2 regions of the Paraburkholderia sp. BL10I2N1 genome follow, and region 2 is predicted to be linked to the other one. Evidence: riboswitches for the same ligand, from Rfam matches in the RefSeq annotation. Region 2 holds a riboswitch; the other holds the start of a gene.
The links. Region 2 has a riboswitch for ZMP and ZTP ahead of glyA (serine hydroxymethyltransferase). Riboswitches for the same ligand answer to the same signal wherever they lie in the genome.

Region 1 (9,430 bases), on a different contig from region 2:
CAGCGCCTCTTGGGGATCCGTCGTCGTAGGCAATACCTGACGGCCATCCTGGCCGCACGCCCACGGCAATTTTTTCCATACGTCGTCGCCCATGATGTGGGCTGTGGCCCCGGCTTCGAGCAGGCGGTTCGGCGGAATCGGGCAATGAAAACCCTTCGGCAGCAGATTGCCTGTCGAAGCATCTTCGAGCCGCTCGAACAGTTGCCGCATGATGCGGAAGCTCGACGGCGCAATGCCACCGTATCCGCCCGAGTGAATGCCTTCGTCGAGCACCTGCACTTCGAGGTCGCCCGCGACGAGGCCGCGCAACGACGTGGTGAGCCAGAGCTGGTCATAGTTACCGGCGCCCGAATCGAGGCAGACGACCAGTCCGACCTTGCCGAGGCGGTCACGCAATGCGTCGACATAGGGCAGCAGATCGTAGCTGCCGGACTCCTCGCAGGTTTCGATGATGCCGACGCAGCGCGGGCGTTCGATGCCCTGTGCGTCGAGCGCCGCCAGCGCGGTGAGGCTCGCGTAGATTGCGTAGCCATCGTCCGCGCCGCCACGGCCGTAGAGCTTGCCGTCTTCGAACTTCGGCGTCCACGGCCCGAGGTCGTTGCGCCAGCCTGCAAATTCCGGCTGCTTGTCGAGGTGCCCATACAGCACGATCGTGTCGGTGCTGTTTGAACGCGTTGCCGGCGTTTCGAAGAAAATCACCGGCGTGCGGCCCGGGAGGCGAACGATTTCAAGTTTCAGACCGCGCACGGGTTGTTGCTCTGCCCATTGCGCCGCGTCGGTTACCACGCGCTCGATGAAGCCGTGTTCCGCCCAGTCGGGATCGAAAGCGGGGCTCTTCGCGGGCACCGCAATATAGTCAGTGAGCGCCGGTACGATCTCGTCGTTCCACTTGCGGTCGACGAATTCACGAAGCGCATCGTGATTAATCTGTTGAGCGTGCTGGGCGGTGTCGTCAGAGATCATGGTGGCGGGTCCATTACGTTCAAAACGACAATGATAGACCCGTTCAGGAACGCCCGGCACTGGCCGGATGGCCGACTGGCGTCAAACGGGAAGCTGCGCGATTCTTTCATTCGAGCGACAATCGGACGATACGCCCTACGCCCTACGCCATCAGGAGCCTCTCATGGGTGGCAACATCGTGGTTCAGGTCATCGCGGCGGGGCTCGCACTCGCGCTCTACTTCCTGCCGTCGATTCTTGCGGACCGGCGCAAGCGCCACGACCTTCTGGTTATCGCGCTCTTCAACGCCTGCCTCGGCTGGACGGTATTCGGCTGGCTGCTCGCGTTGTTCTGGGCGCTGCAACCCGATCCGCCCGGGAACGTTGCAGGCGAAGTCGTCGCGAACCGCCGCAACGTCGTGCTTCGCGTATTCTCGACGCAGCTTGCCGCACGCGTGCGGGCGCGCGCCACACGCAATGCAGCGCGCGAAGAGAGCGAAAGACCCAGGAAATGAAACGTGCAACTGACAGGAGAATCGTGCGATGCAGGTGACGCCCTTCGAGATCACCGTACCCGACACACAGCTCGTCGCGCTCAGCGCGCGTCTGAAGCATACGCGCTGGCCCGATCACTATGACGGCGCACCCTGGGCGCTCGGCGTCGATCCTGCCTATCTTCGCGAACTGGCCGACTACTGGGCGACGGGTTACGACTGGCGCGCCGCGGAGCGACGGCTAAACCGCGAGCCGCAATTCATGGCGCGGGTCGGCGGGCTGAATATGCACTTCCTGCATCGCCATGGCGTCGGGCCGCGGCCCTACCCGCTCGTCATCACGCACGGCTGGCCCGGGTCGTTCATCGAATTCCTGGACCTGCTGCCTCATCTGTGCGATCCGGCGTCGGTCGGCGCGGACCCGTCCGATGCGTTCGATGTCGTTGTGCCCTCGCTGCCCGGCTTCGGTTTTTCGGAGCGCCCCGTGAAGTCCGGCATCTCTGCCTTTGCGACCGCCGACCTATGGGTCGAATTGATGCGCGGGCTCGGATACGAGCATTTCGGCGCGCAAGGCGGCGATCTCGGCGCTGCGGTTTCGATCGCCCTTGCGTACCGGCATCCGCAACAAGTCGACGGCCTGCACCTGAATTATCTGCCGGGTTCGTACGAGCCGCCACTCACCATGGACGATCCGCCCGTCTCGGGAAAGGAGCAGGCGTTCCTTGATGCAAAGGCGGCTTGGACCGCACTCGAAGGCGGTTACGCGCACGTGCACAGCACAAAGCCGCAAACGCTCGCCACGGCGCTGAACGATTCGCCTGCTGGTCTCGCCGCCTGGCTCGTCGAGAAATTCCGTGCGTGGAGCGATTGCAATGGCGACGTCGAGAGCAAGTTCTCGAAGGACGAACTGCTGACGAACCTGTCGCTCTACTGGCATACGCAAACCATCGGTTCGTCAATGCGCTTCTATTGGGAGATGCGTCAGCAGCCGCTGCGTTTTGCAACCGGCCAGCGCGTGCGCCCGCCGCTCGGCTTTGCACGTTTTCCGAAGGAGATCAGCCGGCCGCCGCGGTCGTGGATCGAACGCGTGTTCGAGGTGGCGCAATGGGCCGACATGCCGCGCGGCGGCCACTTTGCCGCGATGGAACAACCGGCCTTGCTCGCCGAAGAAATCCGCCGCTTCTTCCGGCCGCTGCGCCGCTGACATGGACGCCGGGTGCGCGTCTTCCTGCGCCGTGGATATAATCACCCGGTCCGCGTAACTGGCGCTGAAGATGGAAACACCATCGGGGAACGTGGACCGCGAGCCCGCTCGCGTTGCGCCGCGCGCCTGGGCATTGCCTGATCAACCTGGATCAACCTCTACGGAACCCTGCAATGCCGCACACTTCCAGTCTGCTGACCTTCGCACTCGTCGCGCTCGGGATGGCGCTCACGCCAGGCCCGAACATGATCTATCTGATTTCCCGCTCTATCTGCCAGGGGCGCACCGCCGGTCTGATTTCTCTTGGCGGCGTCGCGCTCGGCTTCCTGTTCTATATGCTGTCCGCAGCGTTCGGAATCACGGCGCTGCTGCTGGCAGTGCCATTCGCTTATGACACGTTGCGCTTTGGCGGCGCATTGTATCTGCTCTGGCTTGCATGGCAGGCCGTGAAGCCCGGCGGCCGCTCGCCGTTCCAGGTGCGCGACCTGCCCGCCGACAGTCCGCGCAAGCTGTTTACGATGGGCTTTGTCACCAACCTGCTGAATCCGAAGATCGCGGTGCTGTATCTGTCGCTGCTGCCGCAATTCATCGATCCGGAGCACGGCAGTGTGCTCGGTCAATCGCTGACACTTGGGGTCGTGCAGGTCGCGCTCAGTCTGACGATCAATTCGATCGTTGCGGTGACGGCAGGGTCGATCGCCACATTCCTTGCCAGGCGTCCGACATGGGTCGTCATCCAGCGCTGGTTGATGGGCACCGTGCTCGCCGGCCTCGCCGTGCGGATGGCGACCGAGGCGCGTCGTTAGTCTGCGATTGCCGGAGATTGAGTGCCGCGTGCCATGGTGCAGCGGCCGCATCTAAAGCGCGGATTTACCGCGGCTGTGTCAATGCAGCCGTGCTGCAGAACTGAAGCGGAGCGTGAACCCTGGTGTCACGCGCGTCCGGAATATCCGAAGCGGGCGAATTTCTGCAACTGCACCGAGCCCGCCGGAATGGAGCGCGGTTCGAGCCGCACCCTGTCTGGCTCGAACAGTTCCTGGCGCAGTTCGCCATCATCGTCGAACCACTGGCACACGAGCCAGTCGCCTTCGACCAACGCGACGGGACCGACGTGCGTCACCGTCATGCGTGGGCCGCCTGACCTCAGCGTCACCACGTCGCCAACGCTGAATGAGGCGGTTTGCGGCGTGTCAGATGTGTCGAAGGTAGCGGTCAGCATGGGATCCCCGGTACGAAAGCATCATTGCGCCCCTGCTGTCCCTGGCCGCGGCTTGCGCCGTTATGGCAACAACCGCGCGGCAAGACAGACTATCCGTCAGCCTCAAAAAATGGGCTAACAACACAGTTGACAGCGAGGTCGGAAACGCCCGAACCAGAAAACCGGTGAATGCCGATGATGAAAACCAGGAAGCGACCGACTGCCAGGGATAACCCACATTTCGACCGCAAAACTGTTTATCGCCGGACTCACAACCACCGGATAGGCGAGCGATTTAAAAGACGAGTCAAGATTAACAATTGAATTTATTTGAAGCAAGTGATTTTTAAAGATACGGTTTTATTGCTGCGTGGATTAGCCCTCCGCCACGCCCCAGACCTGTGACGCACCGCCGCACGGCTTATCTGTCTAGCACCGCCAGAATAAAAACAAACCACCTGGTTACTTTTTAAAGTCGTAAAACACACTACCGCCATTTGTCAGACATGCGAAACCAGACGGCCATGAAATCGATATTATTTTGAATAGATACCCTCTTTTTCATCACCCATAAATACATGGTGCATCAATGATCGCAGCAAACCGCCATTATTTGATTAGATGAAACGCTGAAAACGTTTCCGCATTGCAGTATTCGCGGAGGAACACTGCAACACGCCCGTTAGCGATCGGGCTGGGCTCGCTGCAGCACAGCACGCTGATGTCTCACCAGCAGCACGCTCAAACCAATGCAAGCGACCAGCAACGCCGCGGTGATGCCGATACAGAACTGGAAGGCCTGGGCGTATGCCTCTGGCGTCGCGCGCTGGCCCAGAACACCGAAGAACGCGCCGCTGATCGCGGCCGTGCCGAACGCGGCGCCTATCTGCAGCGTCGACGAGACGACGCCCGATGCCAACCCGGCCTTCTCCGGCACGACTTCGGCGAGCACGATGCGCATGAGCGAAGGCAGCACGAGACCGTGTCCGATGCCGGCGCACACGAGGCTCACGTAAAAGATCAGATCGGGCAAGGCGCTCTGGCCAGCGGCCCATGTCGTCACAGAAAAACCGACCGCCAGCATCGAGAACCCGAGCGTCAGGACGTGGGCACCGATATGCCGCACGACAACCGGCGACAGCAACGGACCGACGATGAAACCCGCCGCGAACGGCATGATGGCGATGCCCGACTCGAGCGGTGTCCAGCGCAGGCCGGTTTGCAGATAGATACCGTAAGTCAGGAAAAATGCGCTTTCACAATAGAACAGGAATGCGAGCACCAGGCCGATCGCAAAAGCCGGGTTGCGGAACAACTGGAGATCGACGAGCGGGTGGCCGCCTGCGCGCTCGATCCCGCGTTCCGTCGCGATGAATAACGCCAGCACGGGCAGGCTAAGCGCGAACATCATGAACGTCCATGCGGGCCAGCCGGCTTCCCGCCCGTGAGTCATCGGATAGATGATCAGCAACAGCAGCAGCGACAGCAGCGCGACCCCCTTCAAGTCGACACCCGTGCGAACAGCCGGCTGACTTTCCGGCACGAACTTCCACGTTCCGAAGAACGCAACCAGCCCAACCGGGATGTTGATCAAAAAGATGATTCGCCAGTCGAGGCCGAACGGATGGTAAGTGATCAGGGCGCCGCCGCCGAGCTGGCCCGCGATCGACGAGAGTCCGAACACAAAGCCGTAGAAGCTCATCACTTTGGTCTGCTGGTGCGCCGGAACGACGGCCCGGATCGTGGCGAGCACCTGTGGCGCCATCACGGCCGCCGCAATCCCCTGAACGATCCGGGAGAGCACGAGCGCGTGGCCGCTCGTCGCGAAGCCGCACAACGCCGACGCGATCACAAACCCCGCCATGCCGGCCATGAACATCCGCTTGCGGCCGAACAGGTCGCCAAGCCGTCCGCCCGTAATCAGCAAAACCGCGTAGGCCGACGCGTACGCCGAGACAATCAGTTGCAGCTGCGCGTCGGTGGCGCCAAGGCCGGCATGAATCGATGGCAGCGCCAGGTTAACGATGAAGTAATCGAGTGGCGCCAGAAACGCGCCGATGAAGAGCACGGCCAGCGCGAGTCCCTGGCGCTCGAAACGCTGGGGAGACGCGGCAGGCGGCGCGCCTGCCACGAACGGGCTGGTTGCTGACTCTGTCATACCCACTCTGGCGGACTTCAGGCATTCACTATTCATGACTGATCGTTCAACAATTATCCAAAAAAATTTCAGACCAACGCGCGCATCGCCAGATCGACGATGGCGCTCAGCTGAGCTTCGTCCCGCGGCACTTTGCCGAGTACACGCAAGCCTTGCGTGATACACAGCAGAAAATCGCCGACGGCTTTTTCATCGAGACTGGAACTGAATGCGCCACTGGCCTGCCCGCGGATGACCGCGGCTGCCAGCAAGGTGGCGGTACGGCGCTGGATCGATTCGATGCGTGCACGTAGCACCTCATCGCCCGGCAGCATTTCAAGGGTGGCGTTCGTGATGAAGCAGCCACGTTGTCCGCTCAGCGCCGAAGCGGCCCGGGCGTAGTGCATCAGTGCGTTACGCAATGCCTCTTCCGGCGGAACGTTGGCATTGAGGCGCTCGACGAGCCGCGCAACCGAACCATCTGCGTAATGATCCAGCGCCGCCAGCATGATGCTGTGCTTGTCGCCGAATACACCGTACAGGCTGCCGCGCAGCACGCCGGTGGCCTTGCAAAGGTCATCGATCGAGGTGGCGTGATAGCCGTGCTTCCAGAACACCTCGCTCGCGTTCGCCAGCACGGTTTCCGTATCGAACTCGCGTGGGCGGCCGCGGGCAGCGGCAGATTTTTTCGAAGCGGCGGGCTTGTCCATTGATCGATATTATGACCAATCGTTCAAGAATTCAAGCCCGCTTTTTGACGTGAGGCAAAAGAGCTGGCACCTGCCCCACGTCTGCGACGCTTTCGCGAACAGTCGACCTGACAGGTACGACTGGCCGCGCTCAGGTTTCGAGCTTCGCCTCCATCGTGATGGTGGCGTTCAGCACCTTCGATACCGGGCAACCTGCTTTGGCGTCGGCAGTGGCCTTGTCGAATGCGGCCTTGTCGCCGCCCGGAATCTTGACGTTCACGTCGAGATGAACCGCCGTAATTGCGAAGCCGCCATCGGACTTGTCGAGCGTGACCGTGGCGGTCGTGCCGATGCGTTCGGGCTTGATGCCGGCCTTCCCCAATTCGGCCGAGAGCGCCATGGAGAAGCAGCCCGCGTGCGCCGCTGCGATCAGTTCTTCAGGGTTCGTGCCGATGCCGCTTTCGAAGCGCGTTGCAAACGAATACTGGGTGTCCTTGAGTACGCCGCTATCGGTGGAGATCGAGCCTTTGCCGTCCTGCAGGCCACCTTGCCAGACTGCTGATGCCTTACGCTTCATCGTCTTCTCCTGTTGTGCCCTGTCTGCGCAGCCGTGATGCCGCCTTCATGCCGGGTGCAACGGTCTCGCCCGAGAGGTTTGCGGTTCGGCATGCGTCACGTGCGCCGCGCTTCGCGACAGGCGCGGGCGTGGACCGGCTTTCATCATAGGCTGTTCGCAGTGTCAGCGCAGTGAAGGTGAGGTGAAAGGCCAGGGCAGATGCCGTTGCATACTCCGCCTGCCATGCCGCGCTTTCGAACCCACCAGCTATTTCATCAAAATTCGCAATAATTCATATCTAAAATCGTGATTTATCACCCATGAGACGAGGAATAAACTTGATTCAACGGTTCAGGCAAGGCGATTAAGCCGCAAAGAACCAATAATCAAACCTCGGAGGTTGTCATGAAGTCAGTTCTTTCCGCAGCACTCATTGCATCGGTTCTCGCTATTCCGGCGGTCTCGTTCGCGCAGCAATCGAATGGCCCGGTGACCCGCGCCCAGGTTCGCGCCGAGGTTGTCGAAGCGCAAAAGGCCGGCCTGCTTAACCAGAACGACACGACTTACCCGAAGCTGTACGCGGCGCAAACCTCAACCCCGGACTCGGTTACGCCGCGACAAGCCGAAGCAGTCGGTGGCGTGAACACCGGGACGTTGCAAGCGGGTGCCCGCCCGACAGTCGAAAACCCGATCTTCTCGACCTATCGCGGGCAGTAAGTCCAGGCGTAGGTTCAAGCAGCAAAGCATCAGACTCAAGAGAAACGCCCCGGCTGGCAGCGCCAGTCGGGGCGTTTTTCATGTGATTTTCGGGCGCGCAGAGCGTTGGTGCACTCACCCCACAGCAGACATTATCGGTCACTTAAGACCTCTTATATCGCTTAAAGGTCACATATGAATCCATAAAATGAACCGCACTGGCATCACCGCGTTCCTTGATCTATAATCGGTCACATGAAACTCGAAAACGCCCCTAATGAGTCATTTAAGGCCTCGATCAGCGAGCGGCTACCGCTCCCCGTTCGCCGGGGCCTCGAGAAACTCGGGCACGATATCTCGTTGGCGCGTCGCCGCCGCCACATTTCCACCCAGTCGATGGCTGAGCGGCTCAATGTGTCGCTCAAGACCTTGCAGCGACTGGAAAAAGGCGACCCGACGGTGGCAGTCGGAACCATTGCAACGGCGATCTTCGTTCTGAACGAACTCGACCGCCTTGCAAACCTGCTGGACACGGCCAGGGACGACGTCGGCCTGGGCCTGATGGATCAGGCGGTCCCCAAGCGGATTCGCCGCCGGAAAGATACCTCGCCAGCCGGGGTAATCTGATGGCGCCGCCCGTCGAGCGTGTCGTGCGCGTGGCGCTAGGGGCATCTGCGCTGCCACTCGGTCAGTTGGCCTACGCGAGACAAGGGGCTCGCGAGAGTTCGGCATTCGCCTACGCGCCTAGCTGGCTGCAAAACAAAAGCAGCTTCAACATCTCACCCGATCTCGCGTTGACGACGGAACGCCAGTTCCGCAAGGCGTCGACCAGAAGCGATTCAGTGTTTCACTTCGCTTTTGCGGATACCGAGCCTGATGGCTGGGGTTGCCGGGTTATTGCACGCGACCATGCGAAGCGGCGCAAGCTGGCACTCGACCAAGGCGTATCGTTCGTCGGCGGTGCGCTGACGGAGATGGACTACCTTCTGGGTGTGGACGACGAAAGTCGTATCGGCGCGATCCGTTTCGCAGACGACCACGGCGGATTCCTGCGCACGATGGAAGACGGCGGTCGTCGCGCGCCTCCCCTGCTCGAGTTGTCGCAATTGCTGGGGGCGTCCCAGGCGATCGAACGCGGCACGGAAACCGAGGCTGACCTGCGCTATCTGCGTGGCCGCGGCACATCGCTCGGCGGCATGCGGCCCAAATGCACGATCATCGACGACGATGGCCATCTCGCGATAGGCAAATTCCCCAGCATCAGCGATGAACGCGCCGTCACGCGGGCAGAAGTGATGGCGCTACGTCTCGCACGCAAGGCCGGTATCGAGGCCTCCGACGCACGCATCGTACTTTCCGACGGAATCCCGGTTGCGCTCGTGCGCCGCTTCGACCGCCACAATGGAGGACGGATTCCGTACCTGTCGGCGGCATCGATGCTGCAGGCGTCGCGCGAGGAAGACCACGCCTACACCGAGATCGCGGAGCGCATTCTTGTCGTGAGCGATACCCCCC
Region 2 (9,430 bases):
CGCTGCCCGAGACAAATGCGTCCGCGCCCTTGGCTTTCCAGCTGCCGAGGTCGACGGAATCGTTTTCCGAAACGGGAGCGCTGCCAGCATCGATATTGGTGAATTTGCCGCTGCGTTGCAGATCCTGCCGCACGATCGTGCTGACCTGCTGAGGGGAATTCGCTTCATTGGCGAAATTCGCCGTCGCGATCGGAAACTGGGTGGACCCGACGCCCGTAACAAGGACATTGAGCTGCGCATTTGCACTGCTGCCCGCCGCGATCAGGCACGACGCCAGGAGCACCCTCAGGCCTGACTTGGTCATCAAACTCATGCTGTATGGATTCTCCAAAAACAGATTTTCTAACACTTTACGACAGCAGAGAGACCCGAAAACGAACGATTCGTTCCCGAGTGCGCCCCGCCTGGCGGGGCGCCGCATCTGCCGTCAACCTGCCGGCCGCAACGTAATCGTAAAGCTGGCCGGTGTCTTGCCGTTGACGTCGAGTGGCATTGGATCGGAGCGCTGGACGGCGCGCAGCGCCGCGTCGTCCCACTGGCCGTTGCCACTGGCGCGCGTGATCGTTGCGCTCAGGAGTGTACCGGTCGGCGCACAGCGTACCGCGACGACGGTTTCGAGCCCCTGCGTGTCGCCGGCCCAGACGATGTTCGGACGCACCCGGCGCTGCACCTTCTCTGCATAGCCCGGCGACGCCGCCGTGCCGCCCGCGCCGCTGCCGGTGCCGCTCTTCGCGAGACCATTGCCCGTCGAGCCTTCGCCGCCGGCCATGCCCTGCATCTGCGCCAGACGGGCGCGGCGTTCCTCGTCGAGTTTCTTCGACTGCGCTTCGGCCTGGGCTTGCGCCTTCGCCCTGGCCGCTTTCTCCGCGTCGATCTTTTTCTGCGCTTCAGCCTGCGCCTGCTTCTCTTCGTCCTGCTGCTGCTTTAGCTGCTGCTTCTGCTGTTCGGCCAGTTGCTGCTGTTTCAGCTTGTCGGCCAGTTGCTGTTGCTGCTTCTGCTTCGCTGCCGCAGCCTTCTGTGCGGCGAGGTCCTCGGCCTGCTGCTGCGCCAGTTGTTGCTGGCGTTTGGCTTCCGCTTCCTGCTGCGCCTGCAACTTCTGACGCTGCTGTTCGGCCAGCTGGGCCTCGCGCGCAGCTTCCTGTTGCCTGCGCTTCTTTTCCTGCAGTGCGATATCGGCCTGTTCGTTCTGAACCGGCGGGGCAGGGGCGACCGGAGCGGGCGGAGGCGGTACGGGCCGCGGAACCGACGTGTCGGGCACTTCGGTCCACAGCTCGGCTTCGGCGCCGGCGGGTGTGCTGTTCTGCCAGTGAATGCCGTGATACAGGAAGAACCCGAGCAGCACGTGCATCAGCAGCGCGAGCACGAATGCGCGCCACGTCCCGCGTTCTCGCGGTGGCCGGAGCGGATAGGCGGAGTTCTTCCGGGTCATTGCGATTTGACGAGCAATCCAACGCGTTTGACGCCACGAGACTTCAGGTCGGACATCACGTTCATCACGACTTCATATTTGACCGTCTTGTCGGCGGCGATCACGACCGGCTGATCGGCATGGGTCTGTGCGCGGTCGGTGATGAAGCTGTTCAGATCGGCCTTCGTCATGTCTTCCTGCTGCTGGGTGCCGGCGTCGTCCTTGTACTTGACGCTCATCTTGCCGTCGGCGCGGATATTGACGATCACAGGCGGCGTCTGCTGCTGAGGTGCTGCGCCGCCGACTGTCGGCAGATTGACGATCGATGGTGCGACAAGGGGCGCGGTCACCATGAAGATCACGAGCAACACGAGCATCACGTCGATGTACGGCACGACGTTGATATCGGCCATGGCGCGGCGTGAGCGGCCGCCACGCATGCTTGAACGGGAGGAACCGGCCATCGTGGACTCCTTAGTGCGCCTGGCGCTGCAGGATGTTCGAGAACTCTTCGATGAAGGTCTCGAAGCGGATCGCGAGGCGGTCGATATCGTGCGCGTAGCGGTTGTAGGCGACCACCGCAGGAATTGCGGCGAAGAGGCCGATGGCCGTCGCGGTTAGCGCTTCGGCGATACCGGGCGCGACATTGGCGAGCGTTGCCTGCTGAACGTTCGCGAGGCCGCGAAACGCATTCATGATCCCCCAAACAGTGCCGAACAGGCCAATGTACGGGCTGACCGAGCCGACCGAGGCGAGGAACGCAAGATTCGCTTCGAGCACGTCCATTTCGCGCTGAAACGCGGCGCGCATTGCGCGGCGTGCGCCGTCGAGAATCGCGCCCGGATCGTTCAGACGCTTCTCCTTGCCCTTCAGGAATTCACGCATGCCGGACTCGAAGATCCGCTCGAGCGCGCCGATCGTGTGACGGTTGTTGGCAGCGCTTTGATACAGCGCCTGCAGGTCGCCGCCGGACCAGAAGTCGCGCTCGAAGCGCTCGGTCTGCGCGCGCGCGCGCCGGATTGCAAACCACTTGCGGAAGATGAAAGTCCACGACATTACCGACAGCAGCAGCAACAGGGCCATCACTGCCTGCGCCAGCAGGCTCGCATTAAGAACGAGAGAAATGATCGACAGATCTTGTGTAGTGTTCATATAGGTTCGCTGTAACGTCCCGGAAGGGGCGTCCGGCTGAAGGGCTCATCGAAGCTTTCCGCGGGGAAACCGGAAGCCTCGGCGAAGCGCTGGCCGAACCATGCTTTGTGTTGCGTGATCGATACGAGTTCACTGGCCCCGTAACAACGGTACTCAGGCGCCTGCGGTTGACAAACCGGTTCCAGTTTGCCCGGGTCCGCGTCGCAACGCAGCGAGGACCGGCGGAGGAATGGCGATGGGCTTGATCGCGGTCCGATCGACGCAACCGACCCGGATGCTCCCCATAGCAAGTAGCGTACCTTCACGCCAGGCTTCCTGCGCGAAATCGACCGACGCGCGGCCCAGGCGCTCGATCCGGCTGATGACCGTCACGACGTCGTCGAGGCGGGCTGGAGCGCGAAAATCAAGCGCAGCGCTACGCACAATGAACATCGTGCCGGTTTCATCCGTAAGCCGGGCCTGGTCGACGCCGCACGCTCGCAGCCATTCGGTGCGCGCGCGCTCGAAAAACTTCAGGTAATTCGCGTAAAACACGATGCCGCCGGCGTCGGTATCTTCGTAATACACCCGGATCGGCCAGGTGAAGCCGATTTCGGTGCCGGGATGGCTGGTAGACATATCCATACCGCGCATTTTACCGGAACGCACGCCACCCCCGTGATTTCGGGGGCACGTTCCGCCTGGCGTGACCTAGCCGCGATGGATGCTCAGCCCGGCAAACGACTGCGCGACGGGCATCAGCTCGATCGTGTTGATGTTGACGTGCGCCGGGCGCGTTGCGATCCAGTAGATCGAATCGGCGATGTCCTCCGCGGTCAGCGGCTGAACGTTCTGGTACACGTTGGCCGCTTTTTCGTCGTCGCCGCGAAAGCGCACGTTCGAGAATTCGGTGCCGCCGCACAGGCCCGGCTCGATGTCCGTCACGCGGATGGCCGTGCCGGCCAGGTCGGCGCGCAGATTCAGGCTGAACTGGCGCACGAAGGCCTTGGTCGCGCCGTATACGTTGCCACCCGGATACGGCCAGCTTCCTGCCACCGAGCCGAGATTGAACACATGCCCGCGATTGCGCTCGACCATGCCAGGCAGCAGGGCACGGGTCACCTGCACGAGGCCGGTGCAATTGGTGTCGATCATGGTTGTCCAGTCGTCGAGCTCCGCGCGCTGCGCGGGCTCGAGGCCGAGCGCGAGCCCGGCGTTGTTGACGAGCACGTCGATGCCGGCGAATTCTGCCGGCAGTGCAGCGGGCGCGGCCTCGACGGCAGCACGATCGCGGACATCGAGTTCGAGCGGCAGAAGCGCGTCGCCGAGCTCGCTGGCGAGCGCGTCGAGGCGATCCTTGCGGCGCGCGGTGGCGACGACCTTGTGGCCACCCTTGACGAAAGCGCGGGCGATGGCAGCGCCGAACCCGGCGGACGCCCCTGTAACGAAGACGATCATTGCTGTTCCCTGGTCGGAGGAGAAAAAAGGAAGGTGCAAAGCCTACTTCCAATGCGGCGCTGCGGCAAGGAAGACCATGGCCCAAAAAGGCTGTCTCCCCGCCCGGTTTGGCCCCCCGGGCGGCCGCCGCAAGCCGTTGCCCGCGGCGGTTGCCTATTCGATGCGCTTCCAATACACTAACGCGCTCATCCCTGCGTGACTGGCGATAGAACCCTCGGGGGTTCAAGGTGGAGCCACCCACCGTGAAGCGCAGGGTGCCGTTTTGCCGTTCGCCTGGGCAGCCAAGATCCGCGCGCCGTCGTTTGCGCTGCCGGTGGCTGTCCTGCCTCGCGTGTGCGGCGCCTCTTCATCCGCAACGTCCAAGGCTGGCCCAGTCGCCAGCAGCGCCGCGTAAACGCTACGCTTTCTACATGAAATTCGGCGCACGATCCGGTCAACCTGAAAACACTTAACGGAAACCGTATGTTTGACAGAGCCCAAAGCACCATCGCCAACGTCGATCCCGAAATCTGGAAGGCGATCGAGCAGGAAAACCGCCGTCAGGAAGATCACATCGAGCTGATCGCGTCGGAAAACTACACGAGCCCGGCTGTGATGGCCGCGCAAGGTTCGCAGCTGACCAACAAGTACGCTGAGGGTTATCCCGGCAAGCGTTACTACGGCGGCTGCGAATACGTGGACATCGTCGAGCAGTTGGCGATCGACCGCGTGAAGCAGATTTTTGGCGCCGAAGCCGCCAACGTGCAGCCGAACTCGGGTTCGCAGGCGAATCAGGGCGTGTTCTTCGCCATGCTGAAGCCGGGCGACACGATCATGGGCATGAGCCTCGCGCACGGTGGCCACCTGACGCACGGCTCGCCCGTCAACATGTCGGGCAAGTGGTTCAACGTGGTGAGCTACGGCCTGAATGAGGCGGAGGATATCGACTATGACGCCGCCGAAAAGCTCGCCCAGGAACACAAGCCGAAGCTGATCGTGGCCGGCGCGTCGGCGTTCTCGCTGCGCATCGACTTTGAGCGCCTGTCGAAAATCGCGAAATCGATCGGCGCATACCTGATGGTCGATATGGCGCACTATGCGGGCCTCATCGCCGCGGGCGTCTACCCGAACCCGGTGCCTCACGCCGATTTCGTCACGACGACCACCCACAAGAGCCTGCGCGGCCCGCGCGGCGGCGTGATCCTGATGAAGGCCGAATTCGAGAAGCAGATCAATTCGGCGATCTTCCCGGGCATCCAGGGCGGTCCGCTGATGCACGTGATAGCCGGCAAGGCCGTCGCGTTCAAGGAAGCGCTGTCGCCGGAATTCAAGGAATACCAGCAAAAGGTCGTCGAGAACGCACGCGTGCTCGCGGAAACTCTCGTGAAGCGCGGTCTGCGCATCGTGTCGGGCCGTACCGAAAGCCACGTGATGCTGGTCGATCTGCGTGCCAAGAAGATTACCGGCAAGGCTGCGGAAGCGGCGCTCGGCGCAGCGCACATTACGGTCAACAAGAACGCGATCCCGAACGACCCCGAAAAGCCGTTCGTTACGAGCGGTGTGCGTCTTGGCTCGCCGGCCATGACGACGCGCGGCTTCGGCCCGAAGGAAGCCGAGCAGGTCGGCAACCTGATCGCAGACGTGCTCGACAACCCGGAAGATGCAGCCACGATCGAACGCGTACGCGGGCAGGTTGCCGAGTTGACGAAACGCTTCCCGGTTTATCGCTAACAGGCCATGCGCTGCCCCTTCTGCCGGCACGACGACACACAGGTGGTGGATTCCCGCGTGTCGGAAGACGGCGCCGCGATTCGCCGGCGCCGTCGCTGCCCGGCCTGTGACAAACGCTTTACGACGTATGAACGGGTCGAGCTGGCGTTGCCATCGGTCGTCAAGAAGGACGGCAGCCGCACGGAATTCGATCGACGCAAGATCGTCGCGAGCATGCAACTGGCGCTGCGCAAGCGCCCGGTTGCAGCGGACGCGATCGACGCGGCCGTCGCCCGCATCGAGTACCAGTTGCTGGGCAGCGGCGAGCGCGAAGTGCGTAGTGACCGGCTCGGTGAGCTCGTCATGAACGAACTGCGCGGGCTCGACACGATTGCCTATGTCCGTTTTGCATCGGTCTACCGGCGCTTCGAGGACGTGTCCGAATTCGAGGACGTGATCGAGGAGTTTCGCCGCATGGCCACACCCGCCGCGGCTCCAGGCAAACCTTCCCGCAAGCGCTGAGTCTTCGCGCATCCGCATTTTTCATCCCGTCCAGTTTCCGTTACGCCTGAATTCTGGCGTGCCCTAGCGCCCGTTCGCTACCTGGCCGTTCGGCAGATTGTCGTTGCGTTGAGGCCTCAGTAGATTGTGTGCATTCTTTGATCAATCAGGAATGCAGATGAAACTGAATGTCTTTAGACGATCTGGTGGACGTGGCTTCACGCTCGTCGAATTGATGGTCGTTGTCGTGTTGCTCGCGGTGATCGCCGTCATGGCAACGCCGGCGTTCGTCGCATGGCATGTACGCGATCAGGTCGATGCGCGCGCGAAGGCGCTCGTCTCGACATTCGCCTATGCGCGTAACGAGGCTCTCAGGCGCGGCGCGCGGGTGACGGTTTGTCGTATCGATGCGGCACGCCAATGCCTTGCAGCGAGCAAGGCCTGCGCGAATGGATCGCTGGACTGGTCATGCGGATGGGCGGTGATGATCGAGCGAGCGGGAGGGCAGTCGGTGTTGCGCGCGCAACCAGAACTTGCCGCGGTCAGCGTGACCGGAACATTAACCGATATTGCTTTTACTCCGCCGGCCGGTCAGATCATCGGTAGCTTTCGCAGCCTCGATATTGCGCCACGCACGCCATCGGCGGCAACAGGCGGGTCCCGCTGGCGACGTTGTGTGCGCATTGCCGCTGGCGGTCGCGCACGCAGCGCCGAGGGCCCTTGCAGTGGGACGGCGTCGTGACGCGCCGGAACGCGAGATGTTGTTCAGGCGGGACGCTGATCGAAGTGATGCTCGCCGTGGCGCTAACCGCCGTGACCGCGCTCGCTCTAATCGCAACGCAACTTTGGATTGCGCGTCATGCGAATGCGACGGCGGCGCGCGAGCGGGCGGTATTCGTCGCCGACTCGATCGTTGAAGCGATGCGTGCGCCTGGTGCGAGTGGCTTTGACGCGACTCAATGGCAGGCGCGTGTCGCGAGCATTCTACCGAAGGGCGAAGCGTCGGTCAGCGTGCAGGCTGCCGGAATGTCGAGTGCACGCGTGACGTGGACCGCGCTGCGGGAGGCGCGCAGGTCGGGCGAGGTGATCGACGTGCCTGATTCGTGCGGTGACATCACGGCTGCGCCAGGCATGTCCTGCAGCGCAATAGCGTTTGCGAAATGAAGCGGCGCCGATATCTGAGGCGTGGTCACACGCTGCTCGAGTTGATGATCGCGACCGCGCTTGGCCTGATGGTGACGGCAGGTGCCGTGTCGCTTTATCGGTCGCAGCGCGACGCTTTTACGCGCGCGAGCGACGCGACGCATATCAACGAAGCCGGCGTCGTGTCGCTGACACTGCTCGGGCAGCAGATCCAGATGGCCGGATTCACGCCAGTCGACGCCAGTCCCGAGAACGCAGCGCCGGCACTATTCGGCTGCTCGGGTGGGCGTCCCACGGGTGGCGACGAGAGTCCCGGCTGCGAGGCGCTCGCGAGCCACTCGGACGGGATCGTCATCCGCTATGTCGGCGACAGCATATCCACTTGGCCTTCAGCCACCGGCCAGACAACCGACTGCCTCGGTCAAGCGGTGGAAGGCTCGGTGGCCAGCGAGGGCGCGTCTGGCGTATTGGTCTCCAACCGGTTTTACGCGAACAAAAGCGGATCAACCAGCGAGACCGAACTCTACTGCGAAGGTAACGGGCGGCCGGGCTACGGACAGCCGCTCGTCGAAGGCGTTGAGCAGTTGCGGATCAGGTACTGGCCTGCTGGCGCGCTGCAACCGCTTGACGCATCCGCAATCACGTCGAACCAGTGGTCCAGGATCGTGGCGGTCGACCTTTGCGTGCTGGTGCAGGGTGCACCGCTCGGTCGACGTATGCGCTATGTCGATTGCGACGGCGTCGCCAGTCTCGGCACCGATACGCGTTCAAGGCAGACGTTCTGGCGTCGCGTCGCCGTGCGCAACAACGAAGAGGTGTCGCAATGACAGGGGGCTTCACCGGACATATCTCGCGCCGTAGCTGTCACTTCGCGCACCTGCGCGGCGCGGCGTTGCCGCTGGTGCTACTGATCTCGTCAATGATGCTGACGACGTCGGCCATCTGGTTCGAGACGTCGCTCGTCGCTGCGCGCAATACGACGAACATATACGACTATCTTCAAGCCTTTCACGCCGCAGATTCGGCGTTGACGTTATGCGGGCAAACCTTGACGACAAGCAGTACACCGGTCGTTCCCGCTGTCGTCGGGGAACCCGTTGCATGGAAGCGCCAGGCGACTTTCGAAGCAAACGCCTTCACGCCCGTTGCGCAATGGTCCGGCTCGAGCCGGCCCCCCCAATGTCTCGTTGAAGCATGGCAACTGGGAAGCCGCCCGGAAGCGCAGGCTTTTCTGCTGACCGCGCGCGGTTTCGGTGCGACCCCAGACACGCAGGCGTGGCTGCAGCTTGAAATCGTAATCGACGGCGAGAGAACAGAGCGTCATTGGCGGCGCGTCGCCGCAAGACCGTACTGAACGGAGGTCAGCATGAACTCGCGAGTTACCGCCTTTACGCTGCTCGAACTGGTCATTGCAATCGCTATCGCAGCAACGCTCGCGGTGTTTGCCGTGCCCTCATATCAAAGTCACGTGGCGCGAAGTCGCCGGGTGGATGCAGCATCGGCGTTGTATCGCGCGGCCCAGTTCGTGGAAGCAGCAGTCAGCAATGACGCGACCGCGTTACCGCCTGGTCTCGATCAGGCTCCGCCGCTCGGGACGGCCGTCTATCGGCTACGCGCGCTCCCGGCAGACGATACCAACGGAGGATATTCACTGGAAGCCCGGCCCGTGGAGACGGGGCCTATGCGTGACGACGCGTGTGGAACCTTCGTTCTCGACGCGACGGGTTTGCGCACAAATCGCGGGGTCGATGACGCAGTTGTGAAGAATGACAACGATTGCTGGAATACCCGGTGAGCTATCCGCTAAACCCGGCGAGAGGCCGACTCGCCTGTCGACGGCCTGCCTTGGCGCCACAACGGGGAATACGCACGTGCAACTCGCGCCCGTTCGCTCACAACCGGGATTGGCCGCCGTTGCGCGAGCCGCCCGAATCAGGGGCGTCAGGTTTAGTATCGGCGCTGCTTTCCTTGACCTGCTGCCAGATCCGATACGCCTCCCATGCGGCAAACGCAAGGCTGCCCCATTTCAGCACCGGCTTGGCGCTCGCGGCGACGGTCCGACGGAGAGGTTTCGCCAGCAGCATAGAAACAAGCGAACTC

Region 1: another riboswitch for ZMP and ZTP. It lies ahead of B0G77_RS37605 (LysE family translocator); the one in region 2 lies ahead of glyA (serine hydroxymethyltransferase).

What each region holds. Positions count from the first base shown of each region.
Region 1 covers NZ_SNWA01000002.1:3,372,171-3,381,600, reverse strand. The annotation lists gene B0G77_RS37620 (M20 family metallopeptidase) at 1-963, opposite strand, end outside; gene B0G77_RS37615 (superinfection immunity protein) at 1,127-1,456, shown strand; gene B0G77_RS37610 (epoxide hydrolase family protein) at 1,485-2,639, shown strand; ZMP/ZTP riboswitch at 2,684-2,778, shown strand; gene B0G77_RS37605 (LysE family translocator) at 2,813-3,445, shown strand; gene B0G77_RS37600 (YodC family protein) at 3,571-3,858, opposite strand; gene B0G77_RS37595 (MFS transporter) at 4,520-5,995, opposite strand; gene B0G77_RS37590 (TetR/AcrR family transcriptional regulator) at 6,064-6,684, opposite strand; gene B0G77_RS37585 (OsmC family protein) at 6,815-7,240, opposite strand; gene B0G77_RS37580 (DUF4148 domain-containing protein) at 7,625-7,936, shown strand; gene B0G77_RS37575 (helix-turn-helix transcriptional regulator) at 8,171-8,542, shown strand; gene B0G77_RS37570 (HipA domain-containing protein) at 8,542-9,430, shown strand, end outside.
Region 2 covers NZ_SNWA01000001.1:691,890-701,319, reverse strand. The annotation lists gene tolB (Tol-Pal system beta propeller repeat protein TolB) at 1-313, opposite strand, end outside; gene tolA (cell envelope integrity protein TolA) at 428-1,429, opposite strand; gene tolR (protein TolR) at 1,426-1,872, opposite strand; gene tolQ (protein TolQ) at 1,883-2,560, opposite strand; gene ybgC (tol-pal system-associated acyl-CoA thioesterase) at 2,714-3,193, opposite strand; gene ydfG (bifunctional NADP-dependent 3-hydroxy acid dehydrogenase/3-hydroxypropionate dehydrogenase YdfG) at 3,251-3,997, opposite strand; ZMP/ZTP riboswitch at 4,183-4,283, shown strand; gene glyA (serine hydroxymethyltransferase) at 4,460-5,707, shown strand; gene nrdR (transcriptional regulator NrdR) at 5,714-6,208, shown strand; gene B0G77_RS03260 (GspH/FimT family pseudopilin) at 6,360-6,929, shown strand; gene B0G77_RS03255 (hypothetical protein) at 6,926-7,351, shown strand; gene B0G77_RS03250 (PilW family protein) at 7,348-8,157, shown strand; gene B0G77_RS03245 (hypothetical protein) at 8,154-8,684, shown strand; gene B0G77_RS03240 (type IV pilin protein) at 8,697-9,125, shown strand; gene B0G77_RS03235 (DUF3318 domain-containing protein) at 9,223-9,430, opposite strand, start outside.